Regions from separate parts of the Variovorax sp. RO1 genome, predicted to be linked through region 1. Evidence: predicted binding sites of a transcription regulator. Region 1 holds the regulator's gene; each other region holds the start of a gene.
The links. The regulator sigma-54, encoded in region 1, starts transcription at its own class of promoters, with help from an activator protein. The targets are predictions, from matches to a motif close to TGGCANGNAANCTGCTTT.
Positions count from the first base shown of each region.

Region 1 (4,365 bases):
GCCGCCCTCGGCAAAACGCAGCCGGTAGGCGCCCTGCTGCTTGAGCACGTCGAGCAGCTTCAGGGTCTGCTGCGCCATCTCGGGGCTGCGGATGAACAGGCCGATCTCGGTGTTGTGGACCTCGGAGCGCGGATCGAAATTCATCGAGCCGACGAACAGGATGCGCTGGTCGATCACCGCCGACTTGGCGTGCAGCCGGCCCACCGACGTACCGAACAGACCCAGCCGCACGCTGCGCCGCGTGCGCGCGGAACTCAGCTCGTGCAGCTCGGCGCCCAGCGCGAGCATGTCGGCGCGGTAGCGGCGGTAGGCCGTGTGGACCAGCGGCTCGTCGGTGGCGGCGAGCGAGTTGGTGACCACGCTGATCTTCACATTGCGCCCGCGGATCTCGCGCATCACCTCCAGCCCCGACACGCCCGGGATCAGGTAGGGCGAGACCAGCGTCACCTCGCTGCGCGCGCGGCGCATCTGCTCGACCACGTTGTAGCGCACGCTGTCGACGTCGAGCAGCGGCACGCCGCCGTACGACGCGGTCTTGCCGATCACGCGGTCGGGCGAATCGGCGTACGCCTCGGCGGTGGTCCAGATCAGGCCGAGCTTGCCGGCGTCGAGGTCGTCGGCCACGGGGCTGTAGCCCAGCAGGTCGTTGGGCGCGGGCTTGGGCGGCGGCGGCGTGGTGTCGGGGCCGGTGGCGGCATCGAAGCGGCGCTGCAGCTCTTCGCGCGGCAGGTCGGTGCGCACGACCGAGCCGATCGGGCGCACGTGCGGGCTGTTCCAGTACTGGTCGAACAGCACGCCCAGGCGCGGGATCAATGCACCCGTGACGAAGGTGTCGAGATCGATGAAGTTCTGGCCCGAGGTGCGCCGGAAGTACTGGTTGCCGATGTTGCGCCCGCCCGCCACCGCCATCGCGCCGTCGGCGATGAAGAGCTTGTTGTGCATGCGGCGGTTGACGCGGCTGAAGTCGAACAGCGACGCGGTGAAGCGCCTGAGCAGGCTGCCGCGCCCGGCCGGAAACGGATTGAACAGGCGCAGCTCCACGTTCGGCGTGGCGGCCAGCCCCAGCAGGAGTTCGTCTTCGCCGGACGTGTACAGGTCGTCCATCAACAGGCGCACGCGCACGCCGCGCTGGGCCGCATCCCGCAGGGTGCGCAGCAGGTAGCGGCCGGTCTCGTCGTTCTCGATCTGGTAGTACTGCACGTCGAGCGTGCGCTGCGCGCGGCGCGCGAGCTGCAGGCGCGTGTCGAAGGCGAAGTCGCCGCCGGGCATCAGGCGAAAGCCGCTGAGGTCGGGGTCGGGCTGCGAGGCCAGCGCGATCTTGCCGAGCGCAGTGTCGGCCGAGACGGCGATGGCCTTGGTGGGTGCGCGCGGTGCTTCGTCGGGCAGCGTGGCGCAGCCGGTGAACAGCAACGCAGTTGCGATGACGACAACCCAATGCCCACAGCGCGACAGCAGGCGATGGGTCATCGTGAGCTTTCTACAGGGCCTTGCGCAGGTTGGCCGGCGCGATGCGCAGGGCTTCGCGGTACTTGGCCACGGTGCGGCGCGCGCACTCGATGCCCTGCTCCTTCAGCATCTCGGAAATCTGGCTGTCGGACAGCGGCTTCTTGATGCTCTCGGAACTCACGAACTGCTTGATGAGCGCGCGCACCGCAGTGCTCGACGCGTTGCCGCCGGTCTCGGTGCCTAGCGCCGAACCGAAGAAGTACTTGAGCTCGACGGTGCCGAAGGGCGTCGACATGTACTTGGCGGTGGTCACGCGCGAGATGGTCGATTCGTGCAGGCCCAGCTCGTCTGCAATCTCGCGCAGCACCAGCGGGCGCATCGCGAGTTCGCCGTGCACGAAGTAGCTCTTCTGCCGTTCGACGATGGCGTTGCTCACGCGCAGGATGGTGTCGAAGCGCTGCTGGATGTTCTTGATGAACCAGCGCGCCTCCTGCAGCCGCTGCGACAGCGCCTGGCTGCCCTCGCCCTTGTGCGCCTTGAGCGCGCCGGCGTAGATGTCGTGCACGCGCAGGCGCGGCATGACCTCGGGGTTCAGCATGACGCGGAACTTGATGTTGGTGCCGCGGCCCGTCTTGGTGACGATCACGTCGGGCACGACGATGTTGCGTTCGACGTCGACAAAACGGCGGCCCGGCTTGGGCTCCAGGCGCGCAATGATCTGCAGCGCCGAGCGCACCAGCTCTTCGTTCGTGCGCGTGAGCGTGGCCAGGCGCTTGAAGTCGCGCCGCGCGAGCAGCTCCATCGGCTGCTTGCAGATCGCGATGGCGGTCTTGCGCACGAGCGCTTCGGCCTCGGTCTCGTCTTCGTTCGCGAGCGCCTTCAGCTGGATGCTCAGGCATTCGCCGAGGTCGCGCGCGCCGACACCGACGGGCTCCAGGCTCTGCAGCAGGCCGAGCGCCACCTGGAAGTGGTGCACGAGGTCGTCGAACTGGTCGTTGTCGTCGCCTGCCAGGCCCGAGGCCAGCGCGGGCAGCGAGTCTTCGAGGTAGCCGTCGTCGTTGAGCGATTCGATCAGAAAGCGCAGCGCGGCGCAGTCGTTTTCGTTGAGCCGCAGGGTCAGCGCCTGGCGGTGCAGGAACGATTGCAGCGACTCCTGGCTGCGCGCGAGTTCGGTGGCGTCGGCACGCTCGTCGTCGCCGAGGTTGTTCTGGCGCGCGGGCGCATCGCTGCCCCACTCGCTGTCGTCGGGCGCCATCTCGACGGTACCGTCGCCTTCCCAGTCGGGCTCGCGCTCGGTGATCTCGGCGGCAGGGCCGTCGGATTCCGGTGTGGACGTGGTCGCTTCGCTGGAAGCGGTGGAGGCACTGGGGGCGGACGGCGCGAAATCGCCCTCGCCGGTGTCACCGCCATCGTCGCGTGGCACGGGCGTGTCGACAGCATCGAGCCCGAACTCTTCGCGCGCCGCTTCTTCCGCGGTGCGTTCGAGGAACGGGTTCTCGTCCAGCATCTGCTCCACCTCCTGGCTCAGTTCGAGCGTGGAGAGTTGGAGCAGGCGAATGGACTGCTGCAGCTGCGGCGTGAGCGCCAGATGCTGCGAGACGCGAAGGGACAGCCCTTGCTTCATGAAAAGATGGCTCCCCCCCAGGCTGCGCGCTTCGCGCTACGCCAACCCCCTACCGGGGGCGGGCCGACCGCTTCGGGCGGCCGTGCGCGGCGCCCCCCGCGAGGAAGTTCCGCGCGGACGGTGGCCACGTTGATCCTTGACCCTCGCCGCACGGTCACATCCGGAAGTGCTCGCCCAGGTACACCCTGCGTACCTCGGCGTTGTCGACGATCTCCGAGGGTGTGCCTTGTGCCAGCACGTGCCCGTCGCTGATGATGAACGCGTGATCGCAGATGCCCAGCGTTTCACGCACGTTGTGGTCGGTGATGAGCACGCCGATGCCGCGCTCTTTCAGGAAACTGATGATCCGCTGGATCTCGATCACCGCGATCGGGTCGATGCCGGCAAAGGGCTCGTCCAGCAGGATGAAGCGCGGCTGCGTGGCCAGCGCACGCGCGATTTCGACGCGGCGGCGCTCGCCGCCCGACAGTGCGAGCGCGGGCGAATCGCGCAGGTGGTCGACGCGCAGGTCGGACAGCAGGTCGGCCAGTCGCTCTTCGGTGGCCTGCTTCGACAACGGCACCATGCGGCCGTTGGCGTCGGGCTCGCGCTGCAGCTCGAGCACGGCACGCACGTTTTCCTCGACCGTGAGCTTGCGGAAGATCGACGCTTCCTGCGGCAGGTAGCTCAGGCCCATGCGCGCGCGGCGGTGAATGGGCATGTGGGCGATGGGCTCGCCGTCGATGGTGATCTCGCCGGCATCGGCACGCACCAGCCCCACGATCATGTAGAACGAGGTGGTCTTGCCCGCGCCGTTGGGGCCGAGCAGTCCGACGACTTCGCCCTTCTGCACATCGAGCGAGACGTCTTTGACGACCGTGCGGCTGCCGTAGCTCTTCTTGAGGCCGCGCGCCACGAGGCGGCTGCCGGGGACGCCGTCGGCGGTCGTCTGGGTTCCTGCGGTTTCGATCACTTGCGCCCTTCCCCTTCGGTGCTGCCGCCCAGCGTGGTGCTCGGGCGCAGCCCGGCGCCGGGCGCGGGGGTGGGTGCCGGAGCGGCGGGCTTCTTGCCGCCGGCTGCCGGTGCGGAGCCGCCCGCCGCCGGGGCCGCGGCGGCCTTCGGCGTGAGAATGGCCTTCACGCGGCCACCGCTGCCCCCCGAGACGCCGGCGTTCGGCGGCACGAGGGAGCCGTTGACGGTGTAGGTGTCGTTGCTCTGGTCGTAGACGATCAGCGCGCCGCTGCTCTCGTCGTTGGCCGTGGCGCCCACCAGCCGGCGCATGACGGCGCGGCGGATGAACTTGACGTTGTCGGCGC
Region 1 covers NZ_PKMT01000001.1:51,891-56,255, reverse strand. The annotation lists gene CY658_RS00245 (phospholipase D family protein) at 1-1,467, opposite strand, end outside; gene rpoN (RNA polymerase factor sigma-54) at 1,478-3,070, opposite strand; gene lptB (LPS export ABC transporter ATP-binding protein) at 3,225-4,022, opposite strand; gene lptA (lipopolysaccharide transport periplasmic protein LptA) at 4,019-4,365, opposite strand, start outside.

Region 2 (4,365 bases), 970 kb from region 1:
ATCTCGTGCTGGGCCACGTCCTGTGGGAAGCGGGCTGCGACTTCAGCCTCGGCGAATCGACGCGCGCTCACGCTGCACCTCCGACGCGCGGCTGCGGAACGTCGAAGCCATCGGGCATGTACTCGCGCCAGATCGCACCATCGGGGTCCAGCTCGATCTGCATCTGCTGCAGCGTCGCGAAGTGCCGTGCTCCGTGGATGTGATCCTCGGAACGGTCGGCCATCCGATAGCCCCACTCGGTGCGCGTGGTGGTCGCCAGCTTGGTGCGATAGACACGCATCTGCTCGTCGTGCTCGAAGTCGTTCAGCAGGTTCTGCTTGGCAGCGGCACCGCCGACGACGGACAAACGAACCTTTGGGAACGGGCGCACGGCCACGTCGGAGAAGTTCGGCGCGAGCATCACAACACCTCGAGCGACAGTTCGTCGCCAGCCAGGCATTCCGCAACGAAGGCCTTCGCAGCCTCGCGGTCCGGATGCTCGGTGATCGTGACTTCGCACTCTTCCTGGAAGAGCTGCAAGTCAATGTGCAGCAGAGAGTCCATGTTCTTCACTCCAAGAGGCAGCGGGGTGCTGCGTTGGGTGAATTATGCAAACAAGTTTGCCGGCAAGGCAAGGGGTTAATGCAAAATAGTTTGCTCGCACGGCCGCTGATTTATGACCGCGCGGTCAGTAACCGCGAAGTGTGCAAAAGTGCCGCTAGATCGCGCAGGCCTTGTCGGCATACTCGCCGCCATGCCAAGCGTCTACCTTGCCGGCCCTGATGTGTTTCGCCCCGATGCAGTCGAGCACCTCCAGAGGCTCGCGCGCGTTGCCGAGGCGTTCGGCCTCGAAGCGCTGGTGCCGATCGATGGCACGGCTGCCGGCGCACAGACAGCGCAAGCCATCTACGACACGAACCTGGCGCTGCTGCGGCGTGCCGACGGCGTCGTGGCTAACCTCAGGCCGTTCCGAGGCACTGAGCCGGACTCTGGGACGGTCTTCGAGGTCGGCGCAGCCGTGATGCTGGGCTTGCCCGTGGTGGCGTACGGAGTGGGGAAGGGCGACTACCTGCGCAAGGTCCGGCGACAGTTGCCAACTGAGCCCGATGTGGCGGGCGTGCTGCGCGACATGGGCGGGATGGCCATCGAGGACTTCGGCCTCAGGCTCAATCTCATGCTGGCCTGCTCTGTGGATTTCGAGGACTCTGCCGAGGAAGCACTCATCGCGCTATCAACCAGGCTGGGCACGCGGCCGCGCGTCACTGGCGAGTCGGCTTGATCAGAGCCTTCTCGATCATGGCCTCGCACTTGGTCATGCCTGCTGCGGGATAGCAGCCACTCTTGAACACTTCGTAGGAATCCAGTGCTGAGCGAGCCGCCAGCCAAGCCTCCTTCTTCTCGCGACCGAGCTCTGCGCATTCCCATAGTTCGGGCGCCTCCGCAGCATCACATTTCACTCGGGCTGCCTGGATGTATCGAGCCACAACGGACGCGCCGAAATCTGGCTCTTCGTGGTTGAGCTGATCGCACCCTGCGTTGAGCGCACAGAACAGCACGACCGCAAGCGCAGAAGAGGCGACTCTGATTCTCATGTTCGAAGGCTAGCAGTTCGATCGCGAACCTCGAGCGTTATCCTTCTCGGATGGCCCTACCGAACTTAAAAAAACTGCGCACTGACCGACTGCTTTCTCAGATCGAGCTCGGCGAAGCCATCGGCATTTCATCGCGCACCTTGATGCGATGGGAGGCAGGGCAGGGCGAGCCAGGGGCGTCCGAGTTGCTGCAGCTCGCGCGCTTCTTTCGAGTGAGCATCGATCAGTTGGTCGGCGACCTTCTTCCACCCGAATCTACCGGCGAACTACCGAGAGTCGCCGATTTGTCTGGGCGGCAACTCGACTACTGGGTGGCTCGCACGCGAGGCATGCCAGCCGAGATGCTGGAAGACGGCCCGGTTGTGTATGTGCCAGGCGAAGGGCAGATGCCAGTCCCCGCATACAGCACCGACCCTTCCCATGCCAATCCGATCATGGAGAGCATGGGCATGCACTTGTGCCCCGCGGCATCAGGGGCGACTTTCGATGGTGAAGTGAAGCAGCAGCCGGGCTGGATTGCCCGTTGCGCGGAGAGCTCAAGGGCAGCTTGGGGGCGAACGATGCTGGAAGCTGGAATGCGGGCCTATCTGCTCTTCGAGATCGGCGACCAGGTGCTGACGTGATGCGTCACAACGGCTGCGCGTTTCTGACAAATTTGTTCACGCAAAACACAATTTGTCTCATTTGATTGGCGGAGTTGCATCGGTTTTTGGGGTTTTCACCCACAAAAGCAATTCCTAAGTTCTCAATTCCTCATGCCGCGCGCTTGGCACACCTCCTGCGGATAGGTAAGCGCTCCAGGAGGGAATCTCCTGGTGAATCAACCCAACCGAGGACTTTCATGAACCATCGCACTCTCGCTCGCCGCGCTCAAGCCGGCTTTACCCTCATCGAATTGATGATCGTGGTCGCGATCATCGGCATCCTGGCGGCCGTCGCTCTGCCGGCGTATCAGGACTACACCGTCCGCGCCAAGGCATCAGAAGGCATGGGCCTCGCCACCGCCGCCAAGACCGCGCTGTCTGAAGCTGCTGCCCGCGGCGACATTTCGGCCGTCACGAACGCGGCCGCTGCCGACGACGTCCTCGGATTGCCTGTCGCAACCGCGATCAACGGCAATGTCGTCGCAAGCGTGGCCGCAGCAGGCACCAGCGTTGCAGGCGCAAACCCGCAAACTGGCACGATCACCATTACCTACAAGGCTGCAGCAGCCAACATTCCGCCAGATCTGGCTGGCAAGGTTCTGGTTCTGAATGGTTCTTTCGGTGCGGGCAGCGCTGTCTGGTCCGTCGAAACCGGCGCGACGACCACTCTGGCCGCGAAGTTCCGCCCAAAGCTCTAACCCCGTAACCGGGGCTCACGAAGCCGCCTTCGGGCGGCTTTTTCACGTCTGCTGCTCAGACCTGCTCGCTGCGCCAGACCGTCAGCACCTTGCCGAACACGGCGAAGTCCATCTTCTGGGTGATCTCGAAGGCGTCGTAGTCTGGGTTGAAGGACTTGGCGCGCAGCACCAGGCCGTTCTCCGTGGGGATGCGCTGCAGCTGCTTGATGAAGCCGTGGTTGCCGACGCGGAAGAAGTAGACGCCATCGCCGCCGCTTTCCACGTCCGTGACGCCCCTGTCGAGCAACAGCGGGTCGCCGGGGTTGTACTTCGGCTTCATTGAGGGGCCGAAGCCCGTCACGATGCACAGGTTCGCGCGCCCCGTGTGGTGCTGCACGTTGAGCCGGAGCCATTCCGGGTCCACACGCCAACTCTTGATCAGACCGGGGGGTTGCTCCTCGAGCACCAGGCCGCCGTTCCCCATCGCGCCGGCGGCGTCGTACTGAGCGATCAGGTAGTCCTTCGGATCGTCCGCAGGCTCCGTCGTCACGACGAACGTGGATGGCGCGGCTCCAGGCACGAACGCCCCGGCCTTGAGCGTCTCGACATTCGTTCCCATGGCCGCCGCCAGCGCGGCGATGTACCTGGGCGTCCGAATGTCCTTCTTCAGAAGATTCTCAATGTCCTGCCGCTTGCAGAGGCTGTCCGCTTCGATGCCCGCGCCGCTTTGAACTGTGGAGACGGCGGCGGCCAGGTCGGCGACCGTAAACGGTTCGCTCGCCTCATCGCTTTTCCAAGAGAGGTATTCGATGACCTGCTGAGCGAGCGTTTTCATGCAAAGGATTTTGCATCCTCTTGACTGCAAAGAAGTTTGCGAGATAAACTGCAAACTACTTTGCTCTTGAGGTGTTTTATGCAGCAGCCGACCGGTATCGAGCTCGCGGTCACGATGAAAGGCAGTCCCGCCAAATTGGCGGAGGCTGTGGGGAACGGGGTTCTGAGACAACACGTTGAGTACTGGCTGAAGGCTGGAATCGTTTCAGCAGATCAGGCGCCGTACGTCTCCGCAGCGACGGGCATCCCCATCGAGAAGCTGAACAGCAAAGTGAACTGGGCGCTCGCTCGAAAGATCCGCGCCAAGGCATCTGCCGAGCCCAAGGCCCCCATCGGCGAGGGCGCCTAAGCCATGGCCTCCATGCCCATCTGGCTCCAGATTCCGTTCGTGCTCATCGGCGCGATCGCGCTGTCCGGCGCCGCTCTCGCGCTGCTTGCGAAAGAGGTCTGACATGCATCAGCCCTCAACCCTCATCGCCCAGTTGCGCACTGCGCTTGGCTTCGAACGCGAGCCAGTGGATCTTGATGACGGCGGCATCGCCTTCATCGGATTCGTGCGTTTCGCGTGTGGCGATTCCGATGAAGCCCACGCCCTGCAAGCGTGCTGGTTCAACGCGAGCGGAAACGCTCCACGTCACG
Region 2 covers NZ_PKMT01000001.1:1,020,913-1,025,277, forward strand. The annotation lists gene CY658_RS04865 (hypothetical protein) at 1-71, opposite strand, end outside; gene CY658_RS04870 (hypothetical protein) at 68-400, opposite strand; gene CY658_RS32680 (hypothetical protein) at 400-543, opposite strand; gene CY658_RS04875 (nucleoside 2-deoxyribosyltransferase) at 734-1,258, shown strand; gene CY658_RS04880 (hypothetical protein) at 1,239-1,571, opposite strand; gene CY658_RS04885 (helix-turn-helix domain-containing protein) at 1,622-2,194, shown strand; gene CY658_RS04890 (pilin) at 2,413-2,913, shown strand; gene CY658_RS04895 (S24 family peptidase) at 2,969-3,727, opposite strand; gene CY658_RS04900 (hypothetical protein) at 3,806-4,075, shown strand; gene CY658_RS32685 (hypothetical protein) at 4,191-4,365, opposite strand, start outside.
Region 2: the regulator sigma-54 is predicted to act here: its motif matches at 2,339-2,356, upstream of CY658_RS04890 (pilin).

Region 3 (4,365 bases), on a different contig from region 1:
TCACGAAGTGGTTGCCACCGCCGGTGCCGGTATGGCGGCCATCGGTCATGAACTTCTCGGCCGACAGGCGGGTTTCGAACGCGGCGTTGTAGAGAAACTCGGTGTGGTCGACGAGTTCCTTCCAGTTGTGGGCCGGGTGGATGTTGACTTCGATCACGCCCGGGTCGGGCGTCACGGCCAGCATCTTCAGGCGCGGGTCGCGCGGCGGCGGATAGCCCTCCATCACGATGCGCACGCCGAGCTGTTTCGCGGTGGCTTCGATGGCGGCGACGAGGTCGAGGTAGTCCTCCAGGCGCGCGAGCGGCGGCATGAAGACGTAGAGCACGCCCGAGGCGCTGCCTTTCTTCTCGGCCGCGGGGCCGTTGGCACGGCGCGGGTCGCGCACCTCGACGCACAGCGCGGTGCGCGTGACCCAGTGGGCGGATTCGCCGCGCAGTGGCTGGCGCGTGGCGGGTGTGGCGGAGGCACTGGCGGCATCAGCGGCTGCTACTGCTGCCGCATCGCCCTTCGCCGCATCGCCGGGGCTCTGCATGCGCAGCGACGCGGCCACCACGGGCGGCGTGCCGAAGGTGTAGGGCACGTCGCCCAGTTCGGCACCGGCCGCCGTCGTGGCGGTGGCGTAGCGCGCGCGGTAGTCGGACGCGCTCGGCAAGGCGCCGCGCGGCGCGGTCGGGTCGCGCTCGATGAGGTAGGGGTAGTCGCCCTTGCTGGCCCACGGCTGCGAGTCGAGCGGCAGGCGGTAGCCCATGGGCGAGTCGCCCGGGATCAGGAACAGGCGGTCGTCGCGCAGGAACCAGGGGCCGGTCTTCCAGCCGGGGCCGGCGAGCGCGGGCGTGTCGATGTTCGCGTTGCCGGGTTCGATGGGCAGCATGTAGCCGATGACGGCGTCGAGCTTCTGCGTGAAGACGCGGCGCAGGCGCACGCGTTCAAGTTCGTCGTCGAGCTTGGAGTCGAAGGGGTCGACGTTCACCGGCAGGCGACGCTCACGCCAGAGGTAGTAGTAGGTGTCTTCGTAGCCGGGCTGCATGTAGCGCTCGGTGAGGCCCAGCTTGTGCGCCAGCACGGTGGTGAAGCGGCGCGCGTCTTCGCTTGTGTAGTGCGTGGGCACGCGCTCGTCGGCGAACAGCTCGGGGTCGTGCCACAGCGTCTGGCCGTCGGCGCGCCAGAAGATCGACAGCGCCCAGCGCGGCAGCTGCTCGCCCGGGTACCACTTGCCCTGGCCGAAATGCAGGAAGCCGCCCTGGCCGTACTCTGCGCGCAGCTTGTGCACGAGCTCGGTGGCGTAGCCGCGCTTGGTGGGGCCGAGCGCGTCGGTGTTCCATTCGGGCGCGTCGCGGTCGCTGGTGGCCACGTAGGTGGGCTCACCGCCCATCGTGAGGCGCACGTCGCCAGCCACGAGGCGCGCATCGACGGCGTCGCCGAGCGCGAGCACCTCGGCCCATTGTTCTTCGGTGTAGGGCTTGGTGACGCGTGGCGATTCGTAGATGCGCGTGACCTTCATCTCGTGGCTGAACTCGACCTCGGATTCGTCGACGCCGCCCTCGATGGGCGCGGCGCTCGACGGCGAGGGCGTGCAGGCCAGCGGAATGTGGCCTTCACCGGCCATGAGGCCCGAGGTGGCGTCGAGGCCGATCCAGCCGGCGCCCGGCAGGAACACCTCGCACCAGGCGTGCAGGTCGGTGAAGTCGACCGTGGTGCCGCTCGGGCCGTCGAGCGCCTTCACGTCGGGCGTGAGCTGGATCAGGTAGCCCGAGACGAAACGCGCGGCCAGGCCCATGTGGCGCAGCAGCTGCACCAGCAGCCAGCCCGAGTCGCGGCACGAGCCGCTGCCGTTGGTGAGCGTTTCTTCCGGCGTCTGCACGCCGGGCTCCATGCGGATGAGGTAGTTGACGTCCTGCTGCACCTGCTGGTTGATGCCAACCAGGAAGTCGATGGTGCGCTGCTCCTTGCGATCGACCTTGTCGAGGTAGGCCTCCAGCAGCGGCGTGACCGGGTCGGCCACGAGGTAGGGCGCCAGCTCTTCGGCTTGCGAGGCCGTGTACTTGAACGGGAAGTTCTCGGCCTGCGGCTCGAGAAAGAAGTCGAAGGGGTTGTAGACCGCCATCTCGACCACGAGGTCGACCGTGACCTTGAACTCGCGCGTTTTCTCGGGAAACACGAGCCGCGCCTGGTAGTTGGCGAACGGGTCTTGCATCCAGTTGACGAAGTGCTCAGCCGGTTCGACCCGCAGCGAATACGAGATCACATTGCTGCGGCAATGGGGCGCGGGGCGCAGTCGCACGACTTGCGGGCCCAACTGCACCAGGCGGTCGTATGTGTAGTGGGTGACGTGGTGGAGTGCGGCGTGAATGGACATGCGTAGGGGCGTGCAGTGCAGCGAGGTTGCATCGAAAAGATGTCTCTGGTGAGACGCATACTAGCCCAGTTGCCAAGCAATTAACGCGCCATCGAGCGTGGATTGGGGGAGGGTTTGCATCATGGTTTCAGAGGTGTCTGGAGGTCGGTCGCGGCGTGCGTCCGGCGTGGTGGCGGGTGGGTCGGGGGCCTTCGTTGCGCTCGGCGGCACGCTGCTCGGCGCGGCCTTGCAGCTGCGCCAGCCGCAGCTGTGGGAGGCCGGCGTTTACGTTGCGTTGCTGCTCGTGGGGCTCGGCGGCGGATGGCTGCTGTGGCGGTGGCGCGGGCGTCGGCTGATCGTGCTGGTGCTGTCGCTGGCCTGCGGCGCGATGGCCGGTGCGGGTCTGGCCGGATGGCGTGCGACGGCCTATGCGGATGGGGCGCTGAGTCCGCAGCTCGAAGGGCGCGACCTGCGGCTCACGGGCGTGGTCTCTCAGATGCCGCAGCACAGCGAGATCGGAACGCGCTTCCGTTTCGATGTGGAGGCCGCGCAATGGGCCGAGGCTTCGCGCGGCGCTGCGCCGCCGAAGGTGCCCTCACGCATCGCGCTCGCCTGGTACGGCGAACACAGCGGCGTGTGGGAGCAACCCGCCGAGCGGCGTGCGTCCACGGCGCGCAGCGTGGGCGAGGTGCACGCCGGTCAGCGCTGGCAACTGACCGTGCGCCTGCGCGCGCCGCACGGCAACCTCAATCCGCACGGCTTCGACAGCGAGCTGTGGGCGTGGGAGCAGGGCGTGCATGCCCAGGGCCATGTGCGGGCCGGGGCACGCGACCTCGCGCCGCGACTGCTGGGCACCACGTGGCTACACCCGATCGAGCGGGCACGTGAGGCCGTGCGCGATGACGTCTTCGCGCGCGTGGACGACCGGCGGCAGGCCGGCGTGATCGCCGCGCTGGTCACGGGCGACCAAGGCGCCATCGACCGCGCCGACTGGGATGTGTTCCGTGCCACCGGCGTGGCGCACCTGATGTCGATCTCGGGCCTGCACATCACGCTGTTCGCATGGTTCGCGGCGCATGTCGTGGGCGCGCTCTGGCGACGCAGCAGCCGGCTCATGCTGTGGCTGCCCGCGCAGCAAGCTGCCCTCGCGGGTGGTGTGCTGCTGGCCGCGCTCTATGCGCTCTTCAGTGGATGGGGTGTGCCCTCGCAGCGCACGGTCTGGATGCTCGCGGCCGTGGCGCTGCTGCGCCTGACCGGCAGGCGCTGGCCGTGGCCGTATGTCTGGCTGCTGACGGCAGCGGTCGTGGTGGCCGCCGACCCATGGGCGCTGCTGCAGGCCGGCTTCTGGCTCAGCTTCGTGGCGGTGGCGGTGCTGTTCGCCTCGGCAACGGCCGTGCCGGGCGAGGGCAGGGTGGGGGCGCTCACGCGGCTGCGCCGCTTCTTCCGCGAGCAATGGACCATCACGCTGGCGCTCGCGCCGCTGAGCCTTCTGCTGTTCCAGCAGGTGTCCGCGGTCGGGCTCGTGGCCAATGCGATCGCGATCCCGTGGGTGACGCTGGTGATCACGCCACTGGCGATGCTCGGCGTGGCGGTGCCGCCGCTGTGGGACGTGGCGGCCGGCGCCGTGAAGCTGTTCGCCCTGTTGCTGCAAGCGTTCGCGGGCTTGCCGTTCGCCACGCTGTCGATGGCCGCACCGCCGCCGTGGCTGGCTGCGGGCGGCGTGGCGGGTGGCGTGCTGCTGGCGATGCGCCTGCCGTGGTCGATGCGCACCCTCGGCCTGCCGCTGTTGTTGCCGGTGCTGCTGTGGCAGCCGGTGCGGCCCGCCGTGGGCGAGTTCGACCTGCTCGCCGCCGACATCGGGCAGGGCAACGCGGTCCTCGTGCGCACCGCCACGCACAGCCTGCTGTACGACACCGGGCCGCGCTACGGGCTCGACAGCGACGCGGGTCACCGCGTGCTCGTGCCCCTGCTGCGCGCCCGCGGCGAACGGCTCGACACGCTGCTGCTGAGCCACCGCGACATCGATCACA
Region 3 covers NZ_PKMT01000004.1:529,947-534,311, forward strand. The annotation lists gene CY658_RS22905 (transglutaminase family protein) at 1-2,356, opposite strand, end outside; gene CY658_RS22910 (DNA internalization-related competence protein ComEC/Rec2) at 2,478-4,365, shown strand, end outside.
Region 3: the regulator sigma-54 is predicted to act here: its motif matches at 2,430-2,447, upstream of CY658_RS22905 (transglutaminase family protein).